4 regions of the Roseibium sp. R5 genome follow, and region 3 is predicted to be linked to each of the others. Evidence: predicted binding sites of a transcription regulator. Region 3 holds the regulator's gene; each other region holds the start of a gene.
What was found. Region 3 encodes LexA, which represses DNA repair genes until DNA is damaged. Its sites were predicted from a motif close to TGTTCNNNNTGTGTTCNG; they were not measured.
Positions count from the first base shown of each region.

Region 1 (7,473 bases), 1.1 Mb from region 3:
CATAAAAGGATCCGATCGAGGCCTCTGTCCGGATATTTTGGTCTTGTAGATAACCAGATTCTGAGAATACGAGACCAAACAAGCCCTTCCAGTCATTGTGTGGTTGATCGCCGTGACAGATGGCGATGCGGCCGTTTGGAGAAGTTCGACGGTAGGTCACGATAGAAGGTTTGACTGCCTCTATTGCCGTATGACCCGGGCCGCAGCCGAGATCGAGATGCCGGAATTCCGTTTTCTGCGGACCGATGTCCCGAACAGCTCTTTCTATCCAGTCTGCTCTACTTTTGACCAGATTGCTCTGCATGTAAGAGTTCCGGTCGTAATCGACCATATGTTCGGTCGCGGTGTCTGGGCCGGTCTTCTCATCCGTCATGCCATTGCCTTTCGTAAAAAATGGCAGATGAGATTAGGAAAGACCAATCCCTGACGTCTCCGCAAGGGGCAACAACAAACCAGATCGAAAGCAACAGTGGGCGATAGCCGGTTACGTGCGGCTTTCTATTGACTGGTCACCAAAGGCGGTCAGTGTGAAAACGATACAAAGCAGTTTGTCAGGCGGCATTCATTGATGCGTTTTATCCAGCTTCTGGGCACACTTTTGATCTTTTGGACAGCGGCTGCGCTGCCCATTGCACCCGCTTCAGCGCAAAATGGCGATGCCGAACAAACCGATGCATTGGGGTTGCCGTCTTCGGCGGATGAGCTTTTTGCCCGGGCAACCCATGCGCTTGAGCAAGGGACAGTCTCAATCCGGACGTTGGAGCTGTTGCGCAGCCAGTTGGTCTCGGTTCGGGACCGCAATGCTGCCATCGTTAATCTCGGAAGCATTGAGGCGGATGCCTTGCAGGCCCAGCTTGATGCTCTCGGGCCCGTGCCCCCGAGCGGCCAAAAGGAAGCCGATGATATTGCGGCGCGCCGCGCGGAGCTGATAAATGCTGTTGCCGACGCCAACGCGCCGGTCATTCAGGCAAAAGAAATTCAATTTCGGGCCGCTGCTCTGATCCACGCCATTGATCGGCATATACGCTCCAAAACCCTCGACCAACTCACCCAGCGGTTTCCATCTCCCGTCTTTCCTTCGACCTGGAGTTCGGCGGTTGCCGAAATTCAGCAGTACCAACAACGGCTTGAGCGGGACATTCAGAACCAGCTGGCTCGGCCGAGTGTTTCCAAATCGCTCGGGCAGACGGTGCCGATTTCAATCGCACTTGTGGTTTTTGGCCTGGCCTTTTTGTTCTGGCTCCGGTTTCCGATCCATCGCTTTCTTCTGAGATTTAGCTTGCAGCAGGAAGGGGGCTTTCGGGTCATCCTGGCGGCGGTATTATACAATCTGAGTTATCTCATCTTGCCCGCGATCGGCCTGATCTCCTTCCTGGCCGTCATCCGGATCCTTGATATTCAACCCAATGCGGCCCGAACCGCACTGATCGCAGCGCCTGCGTCTGCATTGGCCGTTGTGCTTGCCATGTGGCTCGGACACACACTGTTCGCGCCGGAGCAAACCCGATGGCGTCTTTTGGATCTTGAAGAGCGAAGCGCGAAACGCGGGCTGTGGTTCTGCTTGGGTCTCGGCATTTTCCTGATGCTGGAAATCACTCTGGAAGCGCTGCAGAGGGACAATGCGTTTGGCGAAGCTGCGCTGTCTGTGATCTCGTTGCCCCTCATCGCTGCGGCGTCCATTTTTCTTTGGTCGCTCGCTGGGGTTTTGAGACCGAACACGCCCGCCGCGGATGCGGGTCAGCCTGAAGCAGAAGACCCTGACGAGGAGGATGAGGCCGGGGTGGAAGAAGCCTCAGTCAATCCGCGGGACTCCGGTTTTCTGTTTTCAATGTCCGTGCTGATGAAGGCATCCGCTGTGATTGCCTTCATTTTGACCCTGGCCGGGTATGTCTTGATGGCCCGGGCGGCAATTATCCCGATGATCGTGACACTCGCTCAACTCGGGCTTGGGTTCATGTTCTATCACCTCGCGCTTGCCTTGGTGCGGACGGCGACAAAAAGGGATGCAACGGAGCCGGTTCCCATCCTCATTTCGCTCGGCTTGATTATCGCTCTGGTCATTGTGTTTGCTCCGCTGATCGCCATGACTTGGGGCGCGCGGCCAACCGATATTGCAGATGCCTGGCGGTTGTTTATGGGGGGCGTCCAGCTGGGTGACATCCGGCTGTCTCTTGACACGCTGCTGATCTTGATCGTGGTCTTCGGTGCTGGGGTTTTGGTCACGCGCTGGCTGAAACGGCTTTTGCGGACGTCCGTTCTTCCGCAAACGCGTATGGACATCGGTGCGCAGACAGCCATCGTCACTGGAACCGGGTATGTCGGCTTGACGCTGGCGGCGTTGATTGCGGTCTCCACCGCTGGTCTCAATCTCTCCAGCCTCGCAGTGGTCGCCGGTGCGCTGTCTGTTGGCATTGGTTTTGGCCTCCAGACAATCGTCTCCAACTTTGTCTCCGGCATCATTTTGCTGGTCGAACGCCCGATCAAGGAAGGCGATTGGATCGAAGTCTCAGGGCAGTCGGGTTATGTGCGGAAAATCTCTGTTCGGTCGACGCGGATCGAAACGTTTGATCGTCACGATGTTATCATTCCGAACTCGGATCTGATTGCCGGCACGGTGCGAAACATGACCCTGAGCAACAAGACTGGCCGTCTGATTCTGCCGATCAGGGTCGCTTACGGGAGCGATCTGGAAGAAGTGAAAGAAATTCTAATTGGTGCTGCCCGGGCGCATTACACGATTGCGCGGTATCCGTATCCGTTCGTCCTGTTCATCGGGATGGGAGACAGTGCGCTCAATCTGGAATTGCGTTGCTATTTGAAGGATGTGAACAATATCCTGACCACCCAGTCGGACCTTTACTTCACGATCTACAATGAGCTTGGAAAAGCGGGCATCGAAATCCCGTTCCCGCAACAGGATATTCATTTCAGGGATATGGAAAAGCTGATTTCAGCCCTGGAAAAACGGGAAGAGGCCAATGAAACACCGGCCTCTTCGTAAAGCCTGATCAGACCAGTTCGGCGGCAATTCTTGCGGCGAGACGCGCATTGTTGTGCACCAACGCAATATTGGTGTCGAGGCTGCGGCCATTGGTGAGCTCAAGGATGTTGCCGAGGACGAATGGTGTGACGTCTTTGCCGGTCACATTCTGCTCAGCTGCTGTCTTGATGGCCGCGTCGATGAAACCTGACATTTCATCGCGGGGAATTTCATCTGTCTCCGGGACCGGGTTGGTGATCAGCACACCGCCATGATCTGCAAAGTTCTCCCGCACCTTCAAAAGCGCACCGATCTCGTTTGGCGTATCAAGACGGTAGGGAGCGCTGAGGCCGCTTTCGCGGGACCAGAAGGCCGGCAATTCGTCAGTCCCGTAGGCAACAACCGGAACGCCTTTTGTTTCCAGAACTTCAAGGGTTTTCGGAATGTCCAAAAGCGCCTTGGCGCCAGCACATACGACACAGACAGGCGTGCGGGCGAGTTCATCGAGATCCGCCGAGATATCGAAGCTTTGCTCTGCGCCCTTGTGCACACCGCCGATCCCACCGGTTGCGAAGACTTTGATGCCAGCTGCGTGCGCCGCCATCATCGTCGCGGCCACCGTTGTTGCGCCGTAGCGGCCAGTGGCAAGTGCAAAAGTGAGATCCGCCCGTGAGCACTTCATGACATCTTCGGCCTGGGCAAGCCGGTCGAGATCCGTATCGGACAGCCCGACATGGATCTTTCCGTCCATAATGGCAATCGTTGCCGGAACAGCACCGTTGTCCCGAATATCAGCTTCGACCTGCCGGGCTGTTTCCACGTTCCGCGGAAACGGCATGCCGTGAGTGATGATGGTCGATTCCAGCGCAACGAGCGGCTTGTTGGCGGCGAGCGCATCACGGACTTCGTCGCTGTAGACGATCAGGCTTTTCAAAGCGGCGGATTGGGCGGTTTGTGTCACAAGCAAAAGCCTTTTAGATGTGTGGCAAGTCGGCCGGAGCCGGGAGAATTTTGCGCCTTATAGACATTGGAATTGAAGCCGCCAAGTGCGGCATTTGTCCATCTGGTCAAATTTTATCCAGGGTTGCCAGGGCGTCCCATGATAATCCCTCTGCCAGGGCTCCGGTGCTTTTCAGTGTGATGGCGGCGACCCGAAGCCCGAGCGGAACGGCATCGTTCAAAGGATACCCCCGGCTGAGACCGGCAATTGTGCCGGCGGTCAAAGCATCTCCGGCACCGGTCACGTCAACGATTTGGGTTGCAAGGGTCTCATGGGCGGTGATTGCCTCTTCGTTGAGGACAAGCACATCGGATTTGCCATTGGTCAGGACGACGCGCCTCGCGCCGCGGCGTTGAAGGTCGCGGAGCAGGTCTTCGCTCGATGTCTCTGGGGTCTTACCGGTCATCGCGAGCGCTTCGCCGCGATTGAGCATCAGGCAATGGAGTTTCGGTAGAAGCGGCAGCAGCCGGGTGGCTTTGGCATTGGAAACAGCGTTTGCGACCAGTCTGCCTTCAGGCGCGCGATCAGAAACGGACTTCAAGAGCAGATCCGGCAGGTTTGCATCCATAAACCACAGCCCGGTTTTCAACGGTCCTGAAATTGCCACGAAGATCGGGTCAAAGAGATCAGCAGCAGCCTCACTTAACACCCTGTCATCCACGCTTGCAGCCGCGAGCGATCCGTCCGGATTGTGAAAGGCTATGTATTGACCCGTCGAAAATCCGGCACGTTCCAGAGTGTAAAGTTCGATCCCATCGGCGGTCAGTTGTTCCGATAGGCTCGCACCCGCGCCATCGGCTCCAATTGCCCCGGCGAGCCCGGTTGGAATGTCCAGCCGAACAAGTGTCCGTGCAATGTTAGTCGCAACTCCGCCGGGCTTTGCTGTCAGCTTCGCCGGTGTTGACGTTTCCGGGCAATAGACCTCGCTGCCATGGGCAAGCGTATCGTGGTGGATCGCGCCGATACACAAGACCGGTAGGGTAGAGGAAGGGGACACGTTTGTCATCATCACATCGATAAAGGCGAGGGAGTGCCATTTCAGCTTGGACGTCCCTGCAGAAAATTTGAAGACCGGCGGGCTAGCAGATCGCGTGTTTGTTCGCAACCAGCCGGCCGCTCCGTGATTCTCTCAAGATGCCCGGTCTCCGAATGTTCCAAATTTAACTTACCTTGCGTTATTCTTTAAGTGTCGATGTGAGAACATATTGGAAACAAACGGCAAAATCCAATTATATACCAATCGGTTTTGGTGACTTGAAAAATGAGAACAAAATAGGTACAAAGGAGCGGATTGAAACAGCGCGTCCATCATGGAATAAGGAGCGTTCAGCCATGTCGCAAAGTACACTTCGTCTCGTAGAAAGCAGCCAGATGGACAAGACAAAAGCGCTCGACGCAGCGCTCAGCCAGATCGAACGGGCCTTTGGCAAAGGCTCCATCATGCGAATGGGCCAGGGGCAGGCCGTGGAGGTACAATCCGTCTCCACAGGCTCGCTTGGTCTGGACATCGCCCTTGGTATTGGCGGTCTGCCGAAAGGCCGGATTGTCGAGATCTACGGACCGGAATCCTCCGGTAAGACGACACTGGCTCTGCACACGGTGGCCGAGGCACAGAAGACCGGCGGCATTTGTGCGTTCGTTGATGCCGAGCATGCGCTTGACCCGATTTATGCCCGCAAACTGGGTGTTGATATCGACAACCTGCTCATTTCCCAGCCGGATGCCGGGGAACAGGCTCTGGAAATTGCCGATACGCTTGTCCGGTCTGGTGCGATTGATGTGCTGGTCATCGATTCGGTCGCCGCGCTGACACCTAAAGCTGAGCTTGAAGGTGAGATGGGGGACAGCCTGCCGGGGATGCAGGCGCGTCTCATGAGCCAGGCCTTGCGGAAACTGACGGCGTCGATCTCCAAGTCGAATTGCATGGTGATCTTCATCAACCAGATCCGCATGAAGATCGGCGTGATGTTCGGTTCTCCGGAAACCACCACGGGCGGCAACGCCTTGAAGTTCTACGCATCCGTCCGTCTTGACATTCGCCGCATCGGCGCGATCAAGGACCGGGACGAGGTTGTGGGCAACCAGACCCGCGTCAAGGTGGTCAAAAACAAGCTTGCCCCGCCATTCCGTCAGGTCGAGTTTGACATCATTTATGGCGAAGGCGTTTCCAAGATGGGCGAGTTGATCGACCTTGGCGTCAAGGGCGGCATTGTCGAGAAGTCCGGTGCCTGGTTCTCCTATAACAGCCAACGGCTCGGTCAGGGTCGGGAAAACTCGAAGCAGTTCTTGCGCGACAACAAAGAGATCGCTGACGAGATCGAATTGGCCATCCGCCAGAACGCTGGTCTCATTGCCGAGGCCATCATCGATCCGGCAGGCGGTGAAGAAGACGACGATTAGGTTCGTGCCGTGCTGATACCGGAACCTTTCGCTTGTTGAAGCGATGGCCCGGTGTTCTAAGAAGATAAATGGCCCTCCCTGAGTTGATCCGGGAGGGCCTTTTGTCGAACAGGGGTACCTGCGTGTTTGCGTCTTCAGACGGCACTCAAAAGTTCGATCCGGACCGCAGAAACTCAGGCTGAGACCGCTGGACACACCGTGTGCCGAAAGTTAAAAGGCTGTTCCGGTGCGCAAGGAGTTTCTCTGCCACGCACCTTTGTCGATGTTTCTTTAGGACCCAGACGCGGGTCCGGATCTAAGCGAGACGTGAATGACCGGCGTAAACGAAATCCGCTCCGCATTTCTGGATTACTTCAAGGCCAACGACCACGAGGTGGTCGACTCCGGCCCGCTGGTTCCCCGCAATGATCCGACGCTGATGTTCGCGAATGCGGGCATGAACCAGTTCAAGAACGTCTTTACAGGTCTGGAGACGCGGGATTACAGCCGGGCCGTTACCGCGCAGAAGGTCGTGCGCGCAGGCGGCAAGCACAACGATCTCGACAATGTCGGTTATACGGCGCGCCACCACACATTTTTCGAAATGCTCGGTAACTTTTCCTTCGGTGACTATTTCAAGGAACGTGCGATTGAGCTGGCCTGGAACCTGATCACCAAGGAATACGGTCTTCCGAAGGACCGCCTGCTGGTGACTGTCTATGCAGAAGACGATGATGCGGCCGTGTTCTGGAAAAAGATCGCTGGTCTGTCCGATGATAAGATCATCCGCATCCCGACCTCCGACAATTTCTGGACCATGGGGGACACCGGTCCATGCGGCCCGTGTTCGGAAATCTTCTACGATCACGGCGACCACATCTGGGGCGGCCCTCCAGGAACGCCGGAAGAAGATGGGGACCGGTTCGTCGAGATCTGGAACCTCGTCTTCATGCAGTACGAGCAAACACCGGACGCGCGTCTCGATTTGCCGCGCCCGTCCATCGACACCGGCATGGGCATTGAGCGTCTTGCGACCGTTCTGCAAGGCGTCCACAACAACTATGACATCGACCTGTTCCGCGCCTTGATCTCCGCCTCGGAGCACGAAACAGGT
Region 1 covers NZ_CM146910.1:2,813,413-2,820,885, forward strand. Annotated here, with positions in the region: gene AC0J4F_RS13095 (class I SAM-dependent methyltransferase) at 1-373, opposite strand, end outside; gene AC0J4F_RS13100 (DUF3772 domain-containing protein) at 569-3,001, shown strand; gene AC0J4F_RS13105 (pseudouridine-5'-phosphate glycosidase) at 3,009-3,947, opposite strand; gene AC0J4F_RS13110 (PfkB family carbohydrate kinase) at 4,048-4,986, opposite strand; gene recA (recombinase RecA) at 5,313-6,380, shown strand; gene alaS (alanine--tRNA ligase) at 6,691-7,473, shown strand, end outside.
Region 1: a site for LexA is predicted at 5,177-5,194, ahead of recA (recombinase RecA). Genes of this name have one in related genera too.

Region 2 (7,473 bases), 400 kb from region 3:
TCCGATGGTCCTGATATGATCGTCCTTATCCGACATCAGTTTTCTCTCAGTCAAGTCTTCTTCGGTGGCCACCCCAAACGGCCCGAATTCTTAACATCCAAAATCTGACGTAACGTTTAAGGACGAGTTAAATATTTTGGTCGAGTTCCCGCTAGTTGGGGATTACGACGCTTTTTTGGCTCGTGGCTCGCGAAGCAGAAACGCCGGAATATGAACGCCTTCGCTGAAAGCTGGTGCGTTGTTATCTTGCTTTTGCGGCTTGCTGCCTGATCTCTGAGAAATCTTTTGAACCCTGTTGCTTGAGCGTGTTTCTTCAACCTGCGTTTCAGCGGCCGGCTCTTCACTTTTTCGGCGTGACTGGCCACGCTTTTTCGGCGCTGGTTTGCTCTGACTTGCGTCGTTGTCGTTGCTTGAATCTGCCTTGGCCGATTTAGGCGAGCGGCGCTTGGCTTTGCGTTCCGCTGCGGCAGCCTCAAAGTCGATCGATTCGCCGATCCATTCGATCGACTGGTTTGTCAGCTCTTCGATCGCGCGCAAATACTTCTGATCGCTTTCCGTTACGAGCGTATACGCTGTTCCGCTGCGGCCAGCACGTCCCGTGCGGCCGATCCGGTGAACGTAGTCTTCCGCATTGATAGGAACATCGTAGTTGAAGACGTGGCTCACTTCCGGGATGTCCAGCCCGCGAGCTGCCACATCACTGGCAACGAGAAGTTTGATCGCGCCTTTCCGGAAGTTTTCCAGCATCATCATGCGGGTGCGCTGGTCCATGTCGCCATGCAGAGCACCAACGTTGTACTCGTGGCGTTCGAGCGACCGGAACAGCGTTGAGATATCGCGCTTGCGGTTGCAGAAGACAATCGCGTTCTGAAGGTCTTCAGCACCTTCCAGAAGTTCGCGCAAGGCAGCGCGTTTGTCGTAATCCTTGCCGCCAGCAGCTTTCAGCTGCTGCGTTACATTTTCGGACGTTGAAGAGGTCGGAGCCACTTCGATCCTTGCTGGGTTCTGCAAAAATGTTTCGGTCAGGCGCTGAATTTCCGGTGGCATCGTTGCTGAGAAGAACAAGGTCTGCCGCGTGAACGGGATCAGCTTGCAGATCCGCTCAATGTCCGGAATGAAGCCCATGTCGAGCATCCGGTCAGCTTCATCGATCACCAGGATTTCGACGCCCTGCAGCAACAGCTTGCCGCGCTCGAAATGATCCAGCAGGCGGCCAGGCGTTGCGATCAGCACGTCGGTGCCGCGATCGAGTTTCTTGTCCTGCTCGGCAAAGGAAACGCCGCCGATCAAAAGGGCAACGTTCAGCTTGTGGTTCGTGCCGTATTTCTCGAAGTTTTCCTGGACCTGAGCGGCCAGTTCCCGGGTCGGCTCCAGGATCAGTGTGCGCGGCATACGGGCGCGGGCACGTCCTTTTTCAAGAAGAGTCAGCATCGGCAAGGTGAAGCTGGCGGTCTTGCCGGTCCCGGTCTGTGCAATGCCGAGGACATCGCGCCGTTCCAGGACTTGAGGTATGGCACCTGCCTGAATGGCTGTTGGATCTTTATAACCTGCCGCATCAACTGCAGCGAGGACCTTCTCGCTCAGACCGAGAGTATTAAATGACATGGAGCGCTTTGCCCGAATGTTGTGATTTAATGGCAGCAGCTCGTCCTGAACTGCCCTTCGCCGATTTGGCCACACCCTACATTTGTTCGCTGGTGAGTCAATGCATTGGTGAGGTTAAATATCAGAAATGTTCAGTATTTCTCTTGTCGTTTTGCCAACTCAGTTAATGGTTGGTCCGAAATCATGCGCAATAAAACTAGGTGTATGAGTGATCATACGCATAAAACTTCTACATCGCATGATTTCGTTGGCATTTAAGTTAAATGCGACTTGAATGCCTATCTTCCCATAACACTTTGAATCAATTGGGGTCTGCCCGCCTGAGCCTTAGATATCAAGGTCGTCGGCAAATTCAGCATTGTCCTGGATGAACCGGAAACGGGCTTCGGGTTTGTTGCCCATGAGCCGTTCAACTGTGTCATTGGTATCCGCAATGGCAAACTCGTCCACGCTGACTTTTAGAAGGGACCGCTTGGATGGATCCATAGTGGTTTCCTTCAGCTGAGCGGGCAGCATCTCGCCAAGACCCTTGAAGCGGCCGATTTCAACCTTCGATTTGCCCTTAAAGGCGCTGGCCAAAAGTTCGTCCTTGTGCATGTCGTCGCGTGCGTAGAGGGTCTTTCCGCCTTGGCTCAAGCGATAGAGTGGTGGCACCGCAAGATAGAGATGACCACCGCGGATCAGTTCCGGCATTTCACGATAGAAGAACGTGATCAACAGAGAAGCGATATGCGCGCCGTCCACGTCCGCATCGGTCATGATGACGATTTTCTCGTAGCGCAGATCCTTTTCGGCGTAGCTGGAGCGGGTCCCGCAGCCGAGCGCTTGAATGAGGTCCGCAAGCTGCTGATTGGCGACCAGCTTGTCGCGGCCAGCATTGGCGACGTTGAGGATCTTGCCGCGCAGCGGCAAAACGGCCTGGTTGGCGCGGTTTCGAGCTTGTTTTGCAGATCCGCCCGCCGAGTCGCCCTCAACGATAAAGAGTTCCGTTCCCTCCGACTGGCTGGTCGAGCAATCCGCGAGCTTTCCAGGGAGACGAAGCTTGCGCACGGCCGTCTTGCGGGCCACGTCTTTTTCCTGGCGGCGCCGAAGGCGTTCTTCGGCACGGTCGATCACCCATTCCAAGAGCTTGTTGGCTTGATTGGGCGAGGCGGTCAGCCAGTGATCAAAGGCATCGCGAACCGCCGTCTCGGCAACGCGTGTTGCTTCGTTGGTAGCCAGTTTGTCTTTGGTCTGGCCAACAAATTCGGGTTCCCGGATGAAGACCGAGAGCATCCCGCCGGCAGATGTCATGACGTCATCACCGGTAATGATCGAGGCCTTCTTGTTGTTGACCAGTTCACCGTAGGCTTTCAGGCCCCGCAGGAGCGCATAGCGGAAACCGGCCTCGTGCGTGCCGCCCTCCGGGGTTGGGACGGTGTTACAGTAGGAATTGATGAACCCGTCGCCTGCAAACCAGCTGACGGCCCATTCGACCGATCCATGTTTGCCGGTCTTGTCGGTCCGGCCCGAAAAGACTTCCTCGACCACCCGCCGTTCCTTGCCGAGCCGTTCTTCCAGAAAGTCCCGCAGGCCGCCGGGGAAGTGGAAGGCGGCCTCTGCCGGGGTTTCGTCCTTCTCTGAAATCAATTCTGGAGCGCAGTGCCAGCGGATTTCGACGCCGCCAAAGAGATAGGCTTTCGAGCGCGCCATCTTGAGCAAGCGCGCCGGCTGGAATTTCGCACCCTTTCCGAAAATCGTCTCGTCCGGCTTGAATCGGACCATCGTTCCGCGGCGGTTTTGAGTATCGCCAATATGCTCCAGCGGTCCTTGCGGGTGACCGCGACGAAAGATTTGACGATAGAGCTTACGGCTTCGGGCCACTTCGACAACCAGTTCGTCCGACAGGGCATTAACGACGGACACGCCAACGCCGTGCAAACCACCGGACGTTTCATAGACTTTGCTGTCGAATTTACCGCCGGCATGCAGGGTCGTCATGATGACTTCCAGAGCCGACTTGTCCTTGAACTTCGGATGCGGATCGACCGGGATGCCGCGGCCGTTGTCCGTAATGTTCAGGTAGCCATCCGCACCAAGGGAGACATCAATCCAGGTTGCGTGTCCCGCAACGGCTTCGTCCATGGAGTTGTCGATGACTTCGGCAAAAAGGTGGTGGAGGGCCTTTTCGTCCGTGCCGCCGATGTACATACCCGGACGCCTGCGAACAGGCTCCAGTCCTTCCAAGACTTCAATATCGGCAGCTGAATAATCGCTGTTTTCGGCAGCAGCTTGTGACTTCTTTCGTGCCTCAGAGAGATCCGCAACAGGCGTTGGCGCAGGCTTGGGTGCTGGTGCCGGTTCCGATCCAACCGGATTGGAAACAGCTGCATTGCCTGCAAAAAGATCGTCTTTTCCGCTCATTGCGTATCGCCTGATGGGTACCTGGTTTTATTAAACTGCGCTGACCGCGCATCTGATCACGCCGGTCCTACACCGAATCATAGTTCAGTTTGAAGTACAAACATAGAACAGCCAAGGAAATTGGCCAAAAGCGCCCGTTTTCCCCAGCGTTGACGCTAATTGGCATCACTCGAGGCCTTTTGAAGATATGGAAACCGATCGTCAACCTGCGTGTGTTTCGATTGGGTCTGAGGAGGGGCGGCAAATTGTGCCTATTCAGCAACACTTGGCGGCAAAGTATTGCGGTGCCTTCATGGAGCCGCTTGATGCCCATGTTCGGCCATGATTGCGGTACACGAGTGGATCAACACGTAGCGCTCGGCACAAAAACAGATGCCAGGTTGCGCGATGGTTCAATGCGTTACGGCGGTTTTGCTGGGGCAGGGCGCGCAGCCCAACTAAGGCCAGATTGATCGCTCACATTTGGGACATCACGCAATCGTTTCAAGACGCATGGTGAGGTGTCAAACATTCAAGCATCAGCTTGGTGTAACAGATGAATGGGATATGTGCCCGTGACGATGGATATCGTTCGCGGGAGAATAGTGTGAACGGGATGTACAGCAAGAAGACACATCGTCAGCACTTAAGCGTCAGCGGGGCCGTTGTCGGCGTGCTCGCCTTGATGATGGCAACAGTGCCGTCAGAGGCGTTTGACGGCCAGCCGGCTGCGCCCGGACCGATCAATCCGTCAACCATGTCGCCCAATGAAGCTCTGCGCACTGGTGCCCGCCAGTATTACTCTGGTGATAAAACAGCAGCGATCTCGTCTTTGAAATATGCCGCAGAAAACGGGCAGACCATGGCTGCCTGGAAGCTTGGTGACATGTACGCCAAGGGCGACGGTGTGCAGGAAGATGACTACAAGGCCTTTCAATATTATAGCCAGATTGTCCGGGATCACGGCAATGACAGCCCGGATTCCCCGGATGCACCTTTTGTCTCCAGCGCCTTCGTAGCACTTGGCTCTTATTATCTGAGCGGCATCGATGGCGCCGTCATCAAAGATGAAGGACAAGCCCGCAGGATCTTTACCCACGCGGCATCTTATTACGGGGATGCAGCCGCCCAGTTTCATCTTGGGGAAATGTACCGGGAGACCAACAGCCGGATGGCGGTGCGCTGGTATAATCTTGCTGCGCTCAAAGGCCATGTCGGTGCTCAGGCCAAACTCGGCGAAACACTTTACTCTCTTGGATCTTCAGACAAGAAAAAAGCTCGTGGTTTGATGTGGTTGACTGTTGCCCGTAAACAAGCAACCGGCCAGGACACAACCTGGATCAACAACCTGCATGAGCAGTATTTTGCCGTCGCGCCGGAACCGGTTCGTGCAGAAGCACGGTCCCTGGCTGATACATGGATCGAAAACAACCGTCCGGATATGCTGACGGCTCAGCAGGTTCCAACGCAGTAATTTGCGCAACGCGGCTTTGACCGCGTGAAGCCCTCCCGACACACAGCAACGACGTTGTAAGACAATAACGCACGCTTTCTGCAGGCGGTGCCCAATCGCTGTTAATCAAAGGATCGGTGTATCCGCCAAATCGTCCGGTGACGCCTGTTGAATGGGCGATACCTCCGGAATCTCCAGGGCTTGCGGGCAGGGGGCGTTGCTCATCTTCCAGGACGTATTGTTCAGAACCATCGAACATGTCGCCATTTTGGGGCTGGAGCCGCTGGACAAGCAGATGGAGTCGCCGATGCTGTAGTCCTCACCCTGATAGCGGCACGTGCAAGGCACATTCGGTTTTGCCGTCTCTTGCGCTTGAGCTTCATTTGAAACGTATTGAGAACCGCTCGACAAGAGCGCCACAGTCAACGCGGCAAAGAGGTTTGGGGAGCGCAGCTTGAAACTGCGCCAGGAGAAAAACCCGCTTTTCGCCGGTGCGGGCCAGTGGCCTTGGTCTTTTATCCCATTAATGAAAATATAGCATGCCGGCGAAGGATCGCAAACGGCATAGACCAGCCAGTTTCTTCAATGCAGTGGATATAAAGGCACCGGGGCATCGGCATTCAGGCGGCGAGTTTAACCCACACGGGAACATGGTCGGACGGCTTTTCCCAGCCGCGAACATGTTTGTCGATCCCGCAGCCGAGCATTTTGTCGTTCGCCTGCGGCGACATCAAAATGTGATCAATGCGGATGCCGTTGTTTTTCTGCCAGGCTCCGGCCTGATAGTCCCAAAAGGTGAACGTTTCCGGAGCTTCGGTGCAAGCCCGGATGGCTTCGGTCATGCCAAGATGCGTAAGGGCGTGGAATTTCTGCCGGCTTTCGGGTTGGAACAGAGCATCGTCCGTCCAGTTTTCCGGATTTTTCGCATCGATCGGATCCGGGATGACATTGTAGTCGCCCAGGAGAATGAAGGGCACTTCTTCAGCAAGCCGCTTTTCTGCATGGATCAGCAACCGGTCCATCCAGCCGAGTTTGTAGGGAAATTTTTCGGTCCCAAGCGGGTTGCCGTTGGGCAGGTAGAGGCAACCGAAGCGGACAACGCCGTCTCCGTTGGTCACTGTTGCTTCGATATAGCGTGCCTGTTCGTCGTCGTCGTTTCCTGGAAGCCGCCGTTCAACGTCTTCCAGAGGCGTTTTTGAGAGGATGGCAACGCCGTTGAAGCCTTTTTGCCCATGAGTTTCGACATTATAGCCGAGATCTTCAATCGGCTGGCGCGGAAAGTTTTCGTCGACCGACTTGATCTCCTGCAAACAAGCAACATCGGGCGAGGCTTCTTTCAGCCATTCCTGCACTGTTTCTAACCGTGCCTTGACGCCGTTGATGTTCCAGGTGGCAATTTTCATCACAAGTCTCCGCCGCTCTCTGCGCCGCATCATATGCGAAGGAGATCGTTTGTCGCCCACGTTCTGAACATATGCCCAGCCATTAACATCTGACCGGTTCGGTCTCTGAGCAAACAGCTTTGTTCAGGCAGGCTTTTAGATCGTGAAGCTCGTGCCGCAGCCGCAACCGGCAACTGCATGCGGATTGTTGATCTGGAAGGCCTGACCGATCAGATCGTCCACGAAGTCGATCTCGGATCCGCCCATGTATTGTAAGGAGATGGAATCGATCAGCACCGTCGCGCCGAATTTCTCGATTACCAGATCATCATCTTCTTGTGCGCCGACCACATCGTATTTGTATTGCAGGCCCGAGCATCCGCCGCCCTCCACGCTAACGCGCAGCATGCTGCCGGCAGCCTCTCCCGACAAAATCTTCGCAATGCGCTTGGCAGCGCGATCACTGACTGTTACTCGATTTTCAAGCGTTTCGGTCATCTTCTACTGACTCGCTGTGTCTGCGCCAATGTTAGCGCGACAAAATTGACTTAACCCGATAGTTAAGATCTCGAAGCACAAGCGTCAATAACTGGGCCAGTACCGGTGCGTTATTCAAGGGGACGGGCAGTGAACGACAATTGGAAGAAAATC
Region 2 covers NZ_CM146910.1:3,527,881-3,535,353, forward strand. Annotated here, with positions in the region: gene AC0J4F_RS16600 (GGDEF domain-containing protein) at 1-36, opposite strand, end outside; partial or broken gene AC0J4F_RS16605 (DEAD/DEAH box helicase) at 519-1,605, opposite strand; gene parE (DNA topoisomerase IV subunit B) at 1,933-4,008, opposite strand; gene AC0J4F_RS16615 (tetratricopeptide repeat protein) at 4,604-5,461, shown strand; gene AC0J4F_RS16620 (hypothetical protein) at 5,613-5,756, shown strand; gene xth (exodeoxyribonuclease III) at 6,061-6,843, opposite strand; gene AC0J4F_RS16630 (HesB/IscA family protein) at 6,979-7,320, opposite strand; gene AC0J4F_RS16635 (deoxyguanosinetriphosphate triphosphohydrolase) at 7,450-7,473, shown strand, end outside.
Region 2: a site for LexA is predicted at 4,101-4,118, ahead of parE (DNA topoisomerase IV subunit B). Genes of this name have one in related genera too.

Region 3 (7,473 bases):
ATAGCCGCAAGCAACGGGGTCAGGCTGGTTTTCTGTGACCGCCATAGGGCCAGCTGAACGAAGAAGACCGTCACACCCATCGCGGAGACGAAAGACCATGCAATCGTGATAAAGCTCATCTGTCGCGTTGCCCTGCCTCTGTGCTTTTCAGAATGTGGTTATATGCCGATTGCCCCCATAAGAATGCAATTGTTGATTTGTTGCACAGATGGTCATTGTTCGGGATGTATCCCCCTGAAACATGTAACATGAATTCCCATATCCTATTGTATGAGCAAAACACCCAAATTACCCACTATCCGCCAGTTTCTAGACCGGTTCCCTGATGATGACACTTGCTTGGATCATTTGATGCGGACACGCTACGGCGAACGTTTCACTTGTTCGAAGTGCGAGAAGGATGCGCGTTATTACCGCGTAAAGTCACGGCGCGCTTTTGAGTGCGAGCATTGCGGCAATCAAGTCTACCCAACAGCAGGAACACCGTTTGAGAACACACGCACTCCATTGCGTGATTGGTTCCACGTCATGTTCATGTTCTGCGCCTCTCGCAACGGGGTATCGGCTAAAGAGGTTCAGCGCACTATTGGTGTTACCTACAAAACGGCTTGGCGGATGTGTAATTTAATTCGTCATTACATGGGCTATGTTGACGGCAATTCGCCACTAGGCGGCTCTGGCGGTGGCATGGTTGAAGCCGATAAGTCTTTCTTTGGCGGTTACGACAAGCGTGGAGAAGATGACAAGGTAGTTGTGCTGGGAATGACTGAACGTGGCGGCGAAACAATTACACGCGTAATTCCCGACCGTAAGGCAAAGTCCGTTATTCCGATGATTACTCGTTGGGTAAAACCCGGCTCAAGAATCGCGACCGATGAAGCTTGGGCTTTTAAGAGCCTTGATGATTTCGGTTATGATCACAGCAGCGTAAATCACAGTGACAAACAGTGGACCTACGGTGATGCGCACACGAATAACATTGAAGCATTTTGGGGTCACGTAAAGCGCTCAATCAAGGGCACCTATGTCAACGTTTCTCCGAAATGGCTTCAGACTTACCTTTGGGAGTTTGAGTTTCGCCAGAACCTTCGGAAGCATCCTCATCTAATGCTTGACCTTCTTCTGCAGGCTTTCCCCCGTCCGTCAAAGGCGGACGGGTGAGCATAGCTCCGAGAAGCTGATCAAACTTTACTTCGGTTTCACTTGCTTTTGTCATCGGACCCACCATCCTTTGGGAACTCTGGTTCAATTCTGAAAACTAATTCAGTTAAACTGATGAGGATCAGAATATGCCAAAGAAGTATTACCAAAGACGCTGAATTAAATAGTGCATCAGATATCTGAGAATTGCACACAATTGGTTTCACGATGACAACTATACCACCAGATATAAAAAGACCTATTAGCCAATAGGTTGCCTTCTTTAGATTCTGACGTGATCGAGATAAGGAATTTTTCTTGTTGTAACGCTCTTCAATTCTATTGAAAGCTAGATGTATATTTGCAACTGAAGCTAGAGTTATTGCCAATATAACTCCAAGAATGTTCAAGAACTCATGATTTACAAATTCTTTTAGGAAATCATTGCTGTCCGAAAGATACTCAGGTTTAGCAACCGACAGCACAACTAAGGCAACTGTAGTTACGAATAATACTGTATACGCAAAAGATCTGGTCATTAGAAGATCCGATCAAGTGATTGCTTTATACGCTCCCAGAAGGAAGGTGTTTCGGCTTCTGCTCCTTCAGTGTCAATTTCTTCTGAGGCCGCGTGATCATCTGAGTTGTACTTCTGACCGTCTTTAGTTTGAGCCACGATTTTCCCCCCGCCTCTTTCAACGTGCGATGCTATTTCATCAAGTTGGGAAGCTTCTGTATTTATAGCGTCGTCACTTTCCAGTTTTGTTCGCACGCGAGCAACATTTGCAGTGTCCCGCAGTTCAGTGAGCTCTGAGCTACTCCCCATCCGTTGGACAGGATCTGGCGTAATTTAAGCTACTCTCTGCACCTGCTGATCCATTGCCCGACAGGTGATGTTCACATCACCGAGAGGGAGTTGGTTTTGTTCAATGCGCTGCCAGTAGATCACGGCAGGCGGTTTGCCGCCAAGGGCGGTGTGCGGACGCTTCTGGTTGTAAAAATTCATCCATTTTCGGACACTGTCCCGGGCCTGTGAGCCGGTTTCCCAAGCGTGCAGATAAACACACTCGTATTTGAGCGTGCGCCACAGCCGCTCGACGAAGATATTGTCGAGGAACCGTCCTTTGCCGTCCATCGAGATGCGCACGCCGATCCTCCGCAGCCGGTCTGTCCATGCAAACGAGGTGAACTGCGATCCCTGGTCCGTATTCATGATTTCCGGTGCACCGAATTTGTGGACCGCCTCGTTCAACGCCTCGACGCAGAAATCGGCCTCCAGCGTATTGGAGATCCGCCAGGCCAGCACCTTGCGGGTGAACCAGTCCATGATTGCCACGAGATACAAGAACCCACGGCGCATCGGCAAATACGTGATGTCAGACGCCCAAACCTGGTTCGGCCGCTCCACCCGCAATCCCTTCAACAGATATGGCCAGATCTTGTGTCCCTTGGCCGGCCTGCTTGTATTGGGCTTCTGGTAGATCGGCATCAGACCCATAAGCCGCATCAGCCGCCGGATCCGCTTTTCGTTCACCGGATGGCCTTCGTTCTTCAAGTGCCAGGTCATCTGACGGACGCCGAAAAACGGCGTCTCAAGGAACTGCTCGTCGATCTCGCGCATCAGCGCGAGGTTCATCTCGCTCTCGCCCTTCGGCGTGTAATAGAAAGACGAGCGCGAGATCGACAGCAGAGAACACTGCTTGCCGACCGACAGTTCGGGATGTCCCAGCTCGATCATGCCGCGCCTCACTTCACGCCCCAAGGCTTGAGCTTTCTGGACAAAAAATCGTTGGCGACGGCCAGCTCCCCGATCTTGGCGTGCAGCTCCTTCACCTGGTCCTCGTCAATCTCCGGCTTTCGTTTGCCGCCACGTTCAAACACGTCCGAGGCGCCTTCCAGCAGGGCACGCTTCCATTGATGGATCATGGTCGGATGAACCCCGAAGCGGCTCGCCAGTTCCGATACCGTCTCTTCGCCCTTCAACGCTGCCAGGGCGACTTTCGCCTTGAACTCCGGCGAGTGCTGCTTGCGTTTCGACATCTCTGATCTCCTTGTTCTCGAAGACCAGCAGACAACAAATCGTAGCTTACGTCAGTGTCCTAATTTCGGGAGGTAGCTCACTCCTTCGAAAAATCGTCGGGGCTTCCAAACATATTTGGAACGGCCACATCATATGAAATGTATTTGATTTGCCCCTGATGATCAGCGGCGAAGCGTGAAAACGACCGCGCCTGAATAATAGGAAATGCATCAACAGTGAATGGTTCTTCAGGCCCTTTATCTGAGAGATATCGAGCAAGTGATGCCAGAATAGGTACAGGCTGGCCAACATCTGCTGGACGGTTTTCGAACGCAACTTTCTGCCCGTCATCATGATGACGGGGGTCGATGAGTATAAGTGATGCTTGCCAAGAATCGTGTTTAGTTGGCGCCAACCCTTCCCACGGAGCGGTCCGCTCCTTTACTTCTTTGTCGCGGGCGATCCAACCGGTTATCAAAAAGTCCGGCAATCCTGTTTTGCCACTGTCTTCTGGCACGAAAAAGAAATCATTGCTTCGATGATCAAAAGTGAATTGCTTGGAAAAAACGTCCCGAAGCCACTATTCCCTACTAAATTCTGTACCATCTACCTTTCTGCGTTCAAATGCATCCTTTTGCCGCCCCGCCTTTAGCGATAGACGGAATAAAACAACTTCATAAAGACCTCCAACACGCCTCGAGCGCATTGGAGCAGAACAACACTAAAAAGTGTAGCAGATATTTGCGGTTGAGCTGGTAATGCCGTCATAACCAATTGTAGCACCTTACACCAAATTTGAGAATCATGTTTTGTTCACACATGTCTCAAGGGATTACATTCCCTAACAGCTACAGCAGAACAGTAAGAGAACGTTTACCCTTGCAGAACACAATGAGAACAGGTAGAATGTTCTCGATTTGTACTGAGCGATTCTCAGGCGAAACCAAACTCAGGGCGAGGAACCGCAGTATGCTGACGCGCAAGCAGTACGAACTGCTCATGTTCATTCACGAGAGACTGAAGGAAACGGGGGTTCCGCCGTCTTTCGATGAAATGAAAGATGCCCTGGATCTCCGCTCAAAATCCGGCATTCACCGACTGATAACCGCCCTGGAAGAACGCGGCTTCATACGCCGGCTTCCCAACAGAGCCCGCGCCATGGAAGTGGTCCGCTTGCCGGATTCAATCGCGCCGGGCCTGGGTGCGCCGCGTCCAAGGGGGAGCTTCTCGCCAGAGGTGATTGAAGGATCGCTCGGCAAACCGGCGCCAGCCCCTGCCCCCGCGCCAGAACCTGATGCAGCATCGACGGAAATACCGGTCATGGGCCGGATTGCGGCCGGTGTTCCGATCGAGGCAATCCAGACCCACAGCCACTCCATCAGCGTCCCGCCAGAACTCCTTGGCAAGGGTGAGCATTACGCTCTGGAAGTGCGCGGGGACTCAATGATTGAGGCCGGCATTTTGGACGGCGACACCGTCTTGATCCGCCGAACAGAAAGCGCGGACAGCGGCGACATCGTCGTGGCCCTTGTGGACGATGAGGAAGCGACACTCAAACGGCTGCGTAAAAAAGGCGCGTCGATCGCGCTTGAGGCCGCCAACCCCGCCTACGAGACGCGTATTTTCGGACCGGGCCGTGTCCGTGTGCAAGGGAAACTTGTTTCCCTGTTCCGCCGATACTGAAGCTTCGAGACTGGCAGGCATTTTCAAGAGTTGCCTGCTACTGCGGGTTTGTAGGTACTACCATCAGCTCTAGTCAGCAGATGCGCGCAAGCTTGAGCGTGTGACTGTGCCTTGCTTGTGCCACGGCCGCGGAGGCGTTGGCTTGGCGTATTTGACTGATTTTATTTGCGTTTGGCAAACAGCTGCGCTGGGAGCTCTGGTCCGTGCGGGTGTGGTTTGCGGCTGCGTTATCGGCGGCAACACCTCACTCTTTCTTTGAACTGCAGATTCTATTCTCACCCCGTTTTCGATCATCTGGTCTTTTGTTGAGGTGCCTGTTCGACACGCCTGGTCCAGCCAGATGGAAATGGCACCGCGCGCCTTTCTGATATCCTGGTCGAAAACGGCTACGTTGCAGGTTTCTGGCGCGATCATATCGGTCACGATCATATCTGCCTTTTGACAATCATAAAAAAGGGCATTCCGGGTCTTCGGTAGGGCGATGGTGATTGGAATCCGCTCCTCACCAACTTCTGCCCTTGCTGCGAACGCCTGGACAACACAGCCTAAAGGGTCACAAGCGCGCTGATCGTCTTTCATCTTGTGCGATTTAATCGTCTCGACCGAAACTCCCTCCCCTTCGAACCAAGTCTCAGTGGCAAAAGAACTTCTGGCGTTGGATAACGCTAAGGTCCCGTCGATATCCCGGGCAGCCAATTGAGACCCTGCTGCCGGAATATAGACATCCGGCGGGCGCGATATTACCGCGAGCGCAATTCCGGCAGGTGCGAGACCCAAACCGATCATCCGGAAACGGCCCGGGGCGAGCAGCAGGCCAAAGAAACCGGCCAATAAAACAGCGGCAGACAGTCCGGTCAGACTTCCCATTCGGCCGAAGTCAGGCGCGATCTGTTCTGTGAACTCCGCTATCTGGATCAGCACCGCCAGACCAGCGCTCATGACCTTGAGCGGGATTGCCGCCAAACCGAACGGCATCAGGACCAGTGCCACCACGCCCATTGGCATCACGATGATCGAAAAGACCGGCATGCCCAGCATGTTGCCGACCAGTCCGAAGGGCGCGATCCGGGAAAAGTGGTATGCACCGACAATGCCGGTTGCGATCCCGGCGACGAGGGCCGTCACGAACAAACCGGTGGCCCATTTTAGTGCGCCGGACAATAACCAAGAGAGCCCGTTTGCTGATGAGACAAGCAACCTTCTTCTCTTTTGATGCGACCGCCAAAGATCATAAACGGCGACCAGTGCGATCACGGCCGCAAACGACATCTGAAAACCTGGATAAAACAGGCGCTCCGGCGCGAGTAGAAGCAAGAACAGGCCGGCGATTGCGACCGATCGCAGCGTCAAACCCCGGCGTCCGGTCATGATCCCCAAAAAAACCAACGCAATCATAATGAAGGATCTTTGCGTGGCGACTGAAGCCCCGGACAGGAGAAGATAAAAAACTGCCGCGACAAGGGCGAGAACGGCTGAAACCTTGTGGATCGGCCAGCGCAACGCAAGGCCTGGGATAAGTGCTAGGGCGCCAAGACACACAGCATAAGCACCGCCTGCAAAGAGCGCCATATGCAGGCCAGAAATTGCCAGAATATGTGCCAGGCCGGCAGCCCGAAGGCTCTCTTCGGTCTTCTCATCAATACTGCTGCGATCGCCCACCAAGAGTGCAACCGCAAGAGCCGTTTCCGGGCCTTCCGGCAAAAGCGTAGATATCCGCGCTGCCAAGTGCTGGCGCAAAGCACTTACTTTGCGAACCAGCTGCAGAACGTGAGATTTCGGAGGTCCCGCGACGATCTCTGGCGCGCCGTAACTGAAGCCGCTTGCGCCTATACCGTCAAAATAGGCGCGGAAGGAAAAGTCATATCCGCCGGGCACCACAGGACCCATAGGCGGAAACAACCGGGCCCGGACTTTGATCCAGTCGCCGGGCGCAATGCCCGTATCTGCCGGTATGCGCAGCCGGACCCGGTTTGCAAACCGCCCCTCAGTATTTTCTCTGGCATCAACTTCTCTGACGCGGACCACAAGCCGCTTGCCGGACCGGGTTTCCTGCACCTTCAGGACGTCACCGCGCAACAGAACAGTCATCGGCTCCGCCAGCCGGGGTGCGTCCACTGCAGCTGTTCGGAGTGTTGCAATGCTGAGCCCTGCAAAAAGGGCGAGCAAAAGGGTCAAAATTCGCGGCAGCCCCGTTCGGATAGCGTGGGAGCCAGCAAAACCAGCTGATAAAACGAATAGCACACCAAGAACGAGCCAACTCGGCTCCTCAGGCAACAAGCTGTAGAGGAAAATCCCGGCGCTGAAGGAAAAGCCCGTCCACAAAAGACCCTGCTTTTGCCAAAACTGCTCCCAATCGTCCGCCGTTCCCGTCCAACCGGTGCGCTGATCAATTGACCGGTCTTTGTATTCTCTCCGGGCTCTCAGAAACGCGATCCAGGGCGACGCCTCGGCGGGCAGGTGCCTGCTATCCGTGTTTGACGATATAAATGAAGGGTCACTGACCGGAGCGCCGGGGACAGCCCAGTTGTCATCATCAGCGTCTGGTTTCGCCTCCCGTGCCACCCGCGCTCCTTCTGCCGGGTTTAACGATCGCAGCAAAGCCTATTTTGCCATAGGCTTGCCTATGCTAA
Region 3 covers NZ_CM146910.1:3,925,625-3,933,097, forward strand. Annotated here, with positions in the region: gene AC0J4F_RS18340 (two-component system sensor histidine kinase NtrB) at 1-119, opposite strand, end outside; gene AC0J4F_RS18345 (IS1595 family transposase) at 271-1,161, shown strand; gene AC0J4F_RS18350 (hypothetical protein) at 1,200-1,679, opposite strand; one part of gene AC0J4F_RS18355 (IS3 family transposase) at 1,991-2,889, opposite strand; one part of gene AC0J4F_RS18355 (IS3 family transposase) at 2,889-3,180, opposite strand; gene AC0J4F_RS18360 (hypothetical protein) at 3,258-3,677, opposite strand; gene lexA (transcriptional repressor LexA) at 4,130-4,843, shown strand; gene AC0J4F_RS18370 (ComEC/Rec2 family competence protein) at 4,913-7,405, opposite strand.

Region 4 (7,473 bases), 2.5 Mb from region 3:
TCCTTTTTTTCAAGATTCATAAAACGGATCAGGCCCATAGAGCTTTTAGTGTTCATCCTCTTGCCTGAAAGCATCCATTTTGCGCCGGTCACGTTTTGTTGGCCGCCCGCTGCCAGGCTCCCTCTGGCCAGGGGGGGGAGGTGGCGCTTCGGCCTTTGGCGGCGGTGGCGGAGACAGGTCTTCGTAGAGTTTTTTTGCTTCTTCGTAAGGTCCGCGCCGGGAGCCAAGTGCAACCACTTTCAAAACAAGAATACGGCGTTCCAAGGCAATGGTTAAAACATCGCCGGTTTTGATGGTCTTGCTGGCGGAGGAAATCTTGTCCTTGTTGATCCGGACATGTCCGCCTGCAGCCAGTTTCTGTGCAAGGGAACGGGATTTTGTGACCCTGGCATACCAGAGCCACTTGTCGACACGCAGGCTCCCCTGATTTGAGGCGGCAGCCGACTTTTGATCGTCGCCCGGAATTACTTCTTGTCCTTGTCGCCCATGTTCTCCTTCAGCGCCATCAAGGCTGCAAAAGGCGAGTTCGGGTCGATCGGCTTGTCTTTCGGTGCTTTGTCGCGGCGGTTGCCCCCATCAAAGGGTTTCTGACCGGCGCGCCCCTTGTTCGGACCGCCTTTGCCAGGTTTACCGTGGCGGCGTTCTCCTGGAGCGCCTTTGGGACCTTGCTGCTTGCGATTGTCACCACCCCGGCGTTGGTCCTGACGGCCGCGCGGGCGGCGGTCGTGACGGCCTGGGCGCCAGATTTCGATGGTGACAGTTTCCATTTCCGGTTCGCCGGCCGGCGTTGGTTCTGCCGTCTGGACATCCTCGGTTTCTGGAGTTGGTGCCTCTGCGGACGTTTCAGCGTCGGCAGTCGCAGGCACTTCTTCGGCAGCTTGTTCTGCTGCAGAAGTGTCAGAGGTTTCTGCTGTTTCCGTTGCAGCAGCTTCGGTCTCAGCACTTTCGGCAGGCGCCTCTTCCTCTGTCGCAGGTGTGTCCTCAACTGCAGCGGGTTCGGCTGTGTTTGGCGTCAGTTCTGTCGCCTCGGCTTTTGGTGCTGCCGGACGCTGCACTTCCTTGGTCTCAAGACGGTAGCCGAGGGACTTCAGAACAGCGGAAAAATCTTCGCCGGCACAGCCCAGCAAAGACGTCATCGCAACCGTCACGGTAAAGCCGCCACCGGTTTCGATTGCCCCTTCCGGGGGAGCGACTTCACTGTCGAGCGGTTTCCAGGCAATCAGCGGCCGGATGAGATCGGCAAGACGCTCCAGGATGTCAACACGCACAGCCCGCGGGCCGCACACGCGAAACCCAACGACCTTGTAGAGCGCCGGCTGGATTTCCGGGTTGACCGGAATGGATGTCCGGCCTGAAGCGGACAACTGCGGCAGCTCTTCCATGCCGTTCATGTCCAGCTCGCCGTGCTTCAGGGCCCAAAGCTGGGCAAGCAACTGGCTTGGAGCCGGTTTTAAAAGTGCCGGAACAAAAATTGTGTAAGCGCCGAAGCGAACACCGTGCTTGCGCAAGGACGCGCGCATGTCCTGGTCCAGCTGACGGATTTCGTCAGACGCGTCCTGACGCTCCAGGATGCCGAGGCCTTCGACAATCCGGAACGCAATACCGCGCGCCAAGCCCTCAAGCCCTTCACCTGACTTCAGGTCCATCAGTGGTTTCAAAAGAGTATCAACCTGGGCCTTGACCCAAAGATCCAGGCGGTTTTGTACGGTATCGCGCGCCGGGCCTGTCAGGTGCTCGTCGGCCAAGAGCAGAGCTGCCGGGGCCAGAACATCGTCGGTCGGGGACAATTTGGCCACCGGTTCACCGCGCCAGCGGATGGCGCCATCCGATGTCAGGACAAAATCACTGTTCTCTGATTTGCCAAGCTTTTCCGCACGGGATTCGATTTCCGTGGTCAGGGCTTTTTGTGCGGCAGCACGGACCGTTTTTCCGTCCGGGCCTTCGGCCGCCGCATCAGGGGCAAACCGGAAGCCAAGCAGATTTCCGATGTGCTGACCTTCGACGAGCACATCCCCACTCGATGTAATTTCCGCTTCCAGCATTGCGTTCTCTCTCAAACGTCGCATCAATACACTTGTCCGCCGATCCACGAACCGCTGTGTCAGCCGGTCGTGAAGGGCGTCAGATAGTTTGTCTTCTATGCCGCGGGTCACGTCCTGCCAATGGGCCGGATCGGCCAGCCAGTCAGGGCGGTTCGCAACATACGTCCAGGTCCGGATGTGAGCGATCCGGTTCGCGAGTGTGTCGATATCACCATCTACACGGTCTGCGAAGGCCAATTGACGGGAGAACCAGTCATCTTCAATCGCATTGTGGCGCATCAGGTGGTTGTAAATGGTTGCCAGAAGGTCCCCATGATTGGCCGGGGCGATCTTCCGGTAATCGGGGACCTGACACACATCCCATAGCAGTTCTACTGATTTTGCGCCCTTTGCCATGTCAGAAATTGCGCTATCGCGCAATAAATGTTCAAGCGCCGTGATGTCGTCGCCTGTAGGCGCGCGGGCCAAACCCTCTTCCCGAGGCGGCAAGTCAAGGCTGCGGCGCAATGCATTGGTGGATGAAAAATCCAAAGCACTGTTGCGCCATTGCAGCACTTTCAGGCTGTCAAAATGGTGGCTTTCGATCTGTTCGATCAAATCATCGTCCAGCGGATCGACGCGGCCGGTGACCCCAAAGGTGCCGTCTTTTGTGTGGCGACCGGCCCGTCCGGCGATCTGACCCATTTCCGAAGGCGTCAGCTGGCGATACTGATACCCGTCGTATTTCCGGTTGCCGGCAAAGGCGATGTGATGGACATCCAGATTCAGGCCCATGCCGATTGCGTCAGTTGCTACCAGATGATCGACATCGCCGTTCTGGAACAGGTCGACCTGCGCATTCCGGGTTCTTGGGCTCAGCGAGCCAAGGACGACCGCCGCTCCGCCCCGCTGGCGGCGCAAAAGTTCGGCGATCGAGTAAACCTCATCGGATGAAAACGCGACGATTGCTGATCGTGCGGGCAGGCGGGAGACCTTTTTCGATCCGGCATAGGAGAGGATCGACATGCGCGGACGGGTGACAACATTCAGCCCCGGGATCAGCCTTTCAAGAAGCGGGCGTGCTGTGGCAGATCCCAAAAGGAGTGTTTCGGAGCGGCCGCGCAAGTTCAGGATCCTGTCCGTGAAGACGTGGCCGCGGTCGAGATTGCCGGCCAGCTGCACTTCGTCGATAGCAACAAACTCGGTGTTCAGATCGAGTGGCATTGCCTCAACCGTGGACACCCAGAACCGCGGCTGTTTCGGAATGATCTTCTCTTCGCCGGTGATCAAGGCAACGGCATCGGTTCCGGCGCGTTCGGCAATCCGCCCATAAACCTCCCGTGCCAAGAGCCGCAACGGCAGACCGATCAAGCCCGACGGCTGCGCCAGCATGCGCTCGATCGCAAGGTGCGTCTTGCCGGTGTTGGTTGGCCCAAGCACGGCTGTGACCGTGCGGGAGCGGGCGCTCGGCGGTAATTGCAGGGTTTGGGGGCGGGACATAGAGGTGATGCGGTCAGAAATCTCAGTGTTTGGCGCGCCGTTCTGGCGGCCTGCTCTCCCAAGGCACATGCCCTGAACTCGGATGCGCGTGTCTAGCATAGGGGTTGTGGCTCTGTCCTGCCCTTTTTCGACGCGCTCTCGCTATTCCTTCGTTGGATCAATGTGTATCTAGAAAGTTGTGGAGAACGACTCTGGAACAAACCGAAACCGAATCGCGGACTCTTGGGGATTCAGGATTTGTTCCCTACGAAATGTGGATTTGAATCCATCTTTCAGTACGAAATGCTGAATCTGCTCAGGGATTTGCGCCAAATCACCTTGAGTCTGAATTTTGGGGCAAAAAGCCTGTCAATCTCCAAACCAAAAAAAGATTCGTTTTTTGGGCATGCTGCGCCTTTCGCCATTAACCATGGACACATGCAGAACGAATCGCTGACGAATCGGTGTTTTGATCATGTTTTTGATTTGTTCCTACCCGATCTGGTAGGTTGTCTTCTCGAAAGACCAATTGGGCGCCTAAAAAATCTCCCGGGTGTTTACGATTTTCCGCGTCGGTGACGGGAGAGTGTTTCAGATTGGGGCGTGGTTTGGCGCTCGCACTGCGAAGTGAGGCGGGCCGCCAGCAGAAAAATCTCCCATAAGTGCTCATCCCCTGGCGTAGGATTTGTGCCCATTTTTCCAACGTTTATCGCCGTCAGAGCAAAAATATTTCACTTTCTGGAAAAAGGACAAGCATGCTGCCCCTTTTCAATTGGCTTCGACGTAAGTAGAAATCTTGCCGAAATGTGCCTTGCATGTTGCGGATTATTAGGGGGAGTGGGCGTTTGGCGATAAGAAAAATTCTCGTTGCGAACCGGTCTGAAATTGCAATCCGGGTTTTCCGGGCTGCCAACGAACTCGGTCTGAAGACCGTTGCGATCTATGCCGAGCAAGACAAACTGGCTCTGCATCGGTTCAAGGCCGATGAGGCGTATCAGGTCGGCAAGGGGCTTGGCCCGATCGAGGCCTATCTGTCCATCGACGAGATTATTCGTGTTGCCAAACATTCCGGCGCTGATGCCATCCACCCGGGCTACGGCCTGTTGTCGGAAAGCCCGGAATTCGTGGACGCCTGCGAAACGGCCGGGATCACCTTTATCGGACCGAAATCCGAGACAATGCGCCGTCTGGGCAACAAGGTGGCCGCCCGCAACCTGGCAATCGAGGCTGGCGTGCCGGTCATGCCGGCAACGGACCCGCTTCCTGACGATTTGAATGAGATCAAGAAACAAGCTCTGGAGATCGGCTACCCGGTGATGCTGAAAGCGTCCTGGGGCGGCGGTGGCCGGGGCATGCGCGTCATTCCGGATGAAGCGACCCTTGAAAAGGAAGTGCTGGCTGCCAAGCGGGAAGCCAAGGCCGCCTTCGGCAAGGACGAGATTTATCTGGAGAAACTGGTTCAACGGGCGCGCCACGTCGAAGTCCAGATCCTTGGGGACGGTGAAACCGTTGTTCATCTCTTCGAGCGGGATTGCTCGATCCAGCGGCGCCACCAGAAGGTGGTCGAGCGGGCACCAGCGCCTTATCTCGATAATGCCAAGCGCACAGAGCTTTGCGAATACGGTCTGAAAATTGGCCGGGCGGTGAACTATCGCGGCGCGGGCACTGTCGAGTTCTTGATGGATGCAGACACGGGCGCGATCTATTTCATCGAGGTCAATCCCCGGGTGCAGGTCGAGCACACGGTGACCGAGGAAGTCACCGGCATCGATATCGTCCAGGCACAGATCCACATCGCCGATGGTGAAAAGATCGGAACGCCGGAGAGCGGTGTCCCGGCGCAGGAGAACATTCGCCTCAACGGTCATGCGCTGCAATGCCGGATCACCACGGAAGATCCGGAGCAGAACTTCATTCCGGATTATGGCCGCATCACCGCGTATCGCGGCGCGACCGGCTTCGGTATTCGCCTCGATGGCGGGACCGCCTATTCAGGGGCGGTGATCACCCGGTTCTATGATCCGCTTCTTGAAAAAGTGACGGCCTGGGCGCCAACGGCCGAAGATGCGCGCAAACGCATGGACCGCGCCTTGCGTGAGTTCCGGATCCGCGGTGTTGCGACTAATCTGGTGTTTTTGGAAAATATCATCGATCACGCCGATTTCCGCGCCCAAACCTATACGACGCGCTTCATCGACGACACACCTGCGCTGTTTGAACAAACAAAGCGACAAGACCGGGCAACCAAGCTGTTGACCTATATTGCTGATGTCTCGGTCAATGGACATCCGGAAACCAAGGACCGGGTCCGGCCGGTGAAGGATGCGGCTGCTCCAGTCGTGCCGGATTTCGGCGACGACAAGCCCAAGGGTACGCGCCAATTGCTGGACGAGCTTGGTCCGAAAGGCTTTGCCGAGTGGATGAAGTCGGAAAAACGGGCGCTTCTCACCGACACGACGATGCGTGATGGCCACCAGTCGCTGCTGGCGACGCGCATGCGCTCCCACGACATTGTCAACATCGCTGATGCTTATGCGACCGGTCTGCCGACGCTCTTTTCCCTGGAATGCTGGGGCGGTGCGACCTTCGACGTGTCCATGCGATTCTTGACGGAAAGCCCCTGGGAACGGCTGCATCAGATCCGCTTACGTGCGCCGAATATCCTGCTTCAGATGCTGCTGCGGGGCTCCAACGGGGTTGGTTACACAAACTATCCGGACAATGTGGTCAAGTTCTTCGTCCATCAGGCGGCCGAAAACGGCGTGGATCTCTTCCGCGTCTTTGACTGCTTGAACTGGGTTGAGAACATGCGCGTTTCCATGGATGCGGTCCAGGAAACCGGAAAACTCTGCGAGGGCGTGCTTTGCTACACTGGCGATATGCTGGACAGTGCGCGTCCGAAATATGATTTGAAATACTACGTCAATCTGGCGAAGGAACTGGAAGCAGCCGGTGCCCATATCCTCGGCATCAAGGACATGGCAGGGTTGTTGAAGCCGCAGGCGGCCAAGATCCTGGTGAAAGCGCTGAAAGAAGAGGTCGGCCTGCCGATCCACTTCCATACCCATGACACCTCCGGCATTGCGGCCTCCACCATTTTGGCAGCCGTCGAAGCCGGGGTCGATGCAGTCGATGCGGCCATGGATGCGTTGTCCGGTCTGACGTCGCAGCCGTGCCTTGGATCTATTGTGGAGGCGCTGCGGGGCACGGATCGGGATACGGGCCTTGATGCGGCGACAATCCGCCAGATCTCCTTCTATTGGGAAGCCGTTCGCGCGCAATACCGGGCCTTTGAAAGCGACCTTCGCTCTGGAGCTTCAGAGGTTTACCTCCACGAAATGCCAGGCGGCCAGTTCACCAACCTGAAGGAACAGGCACGGTCCCTCGGCCTGGAAACCCGCTGGCACGAAGTTGCGCAAGCGTATGCCGATGCCAACCAGATGTTTGGCGACATCGTCAAGGTAACGCCATCCTCCAAGGTTGTTGGCGACATGGCGCTGATGATGGTGAGCCAGGGGCTCAGCGTTGCCGATGTTGAAGACCCGGCCAAGGATGTTGCCTTCCCGGACAGTGTTGTGAAGATGCTGCACGGTGATCTCGGGCAGTCTCCGGGCGGATGGCCGAAGGCAATTCAGGAAAAGGCGCTGAAAGGGGAAAAGCCGATTACCGTTCGCCCTGGGTCCCTGCTGGAAGAGGCAGACCTTGAAGCTGAACGGGCAGCCGCCGCGACCGCAACGGGTCATGACATCGATGATACGGAGCTGGCATCCTATCTGATGTACCCGAAGGTGTTCACCGACTTCGACAAGGCGCAGCAGCAATATGGACCGACTTCCGTGCTGCCGACGCCGGTCTATTTCTACGGTCTTGAATCAGGCGACGAGATCTTTGTTGATCTGGAGCCAGGTAAAACGCTTGTGGTCCGCTGTCAGGCGATCGGCGAAACCGATGAGAAGGGCGAAAAGAAAGTCTT
Region 4 covers NZ_CM146910.1:1,413,393-1,420,865, forward strand. Annotated here, with positions in the region: gene AC0J4F_RS06570 (RNA-binding S4 domain-containing protein) at 46-417, opposite strand; gene AC0J4F_RS06575 (helicase-related protein) at 465-3,521, opposite strand; gene pyc (pyruvate carboxylase) at 4,346-7,473, shown strand, end outside.
Region 4: a site for LexA is predicted at 3,703-3,720, ahead of AC0J4F_RS06575 (helicase-related protein). Genes of this name have one in related genera too.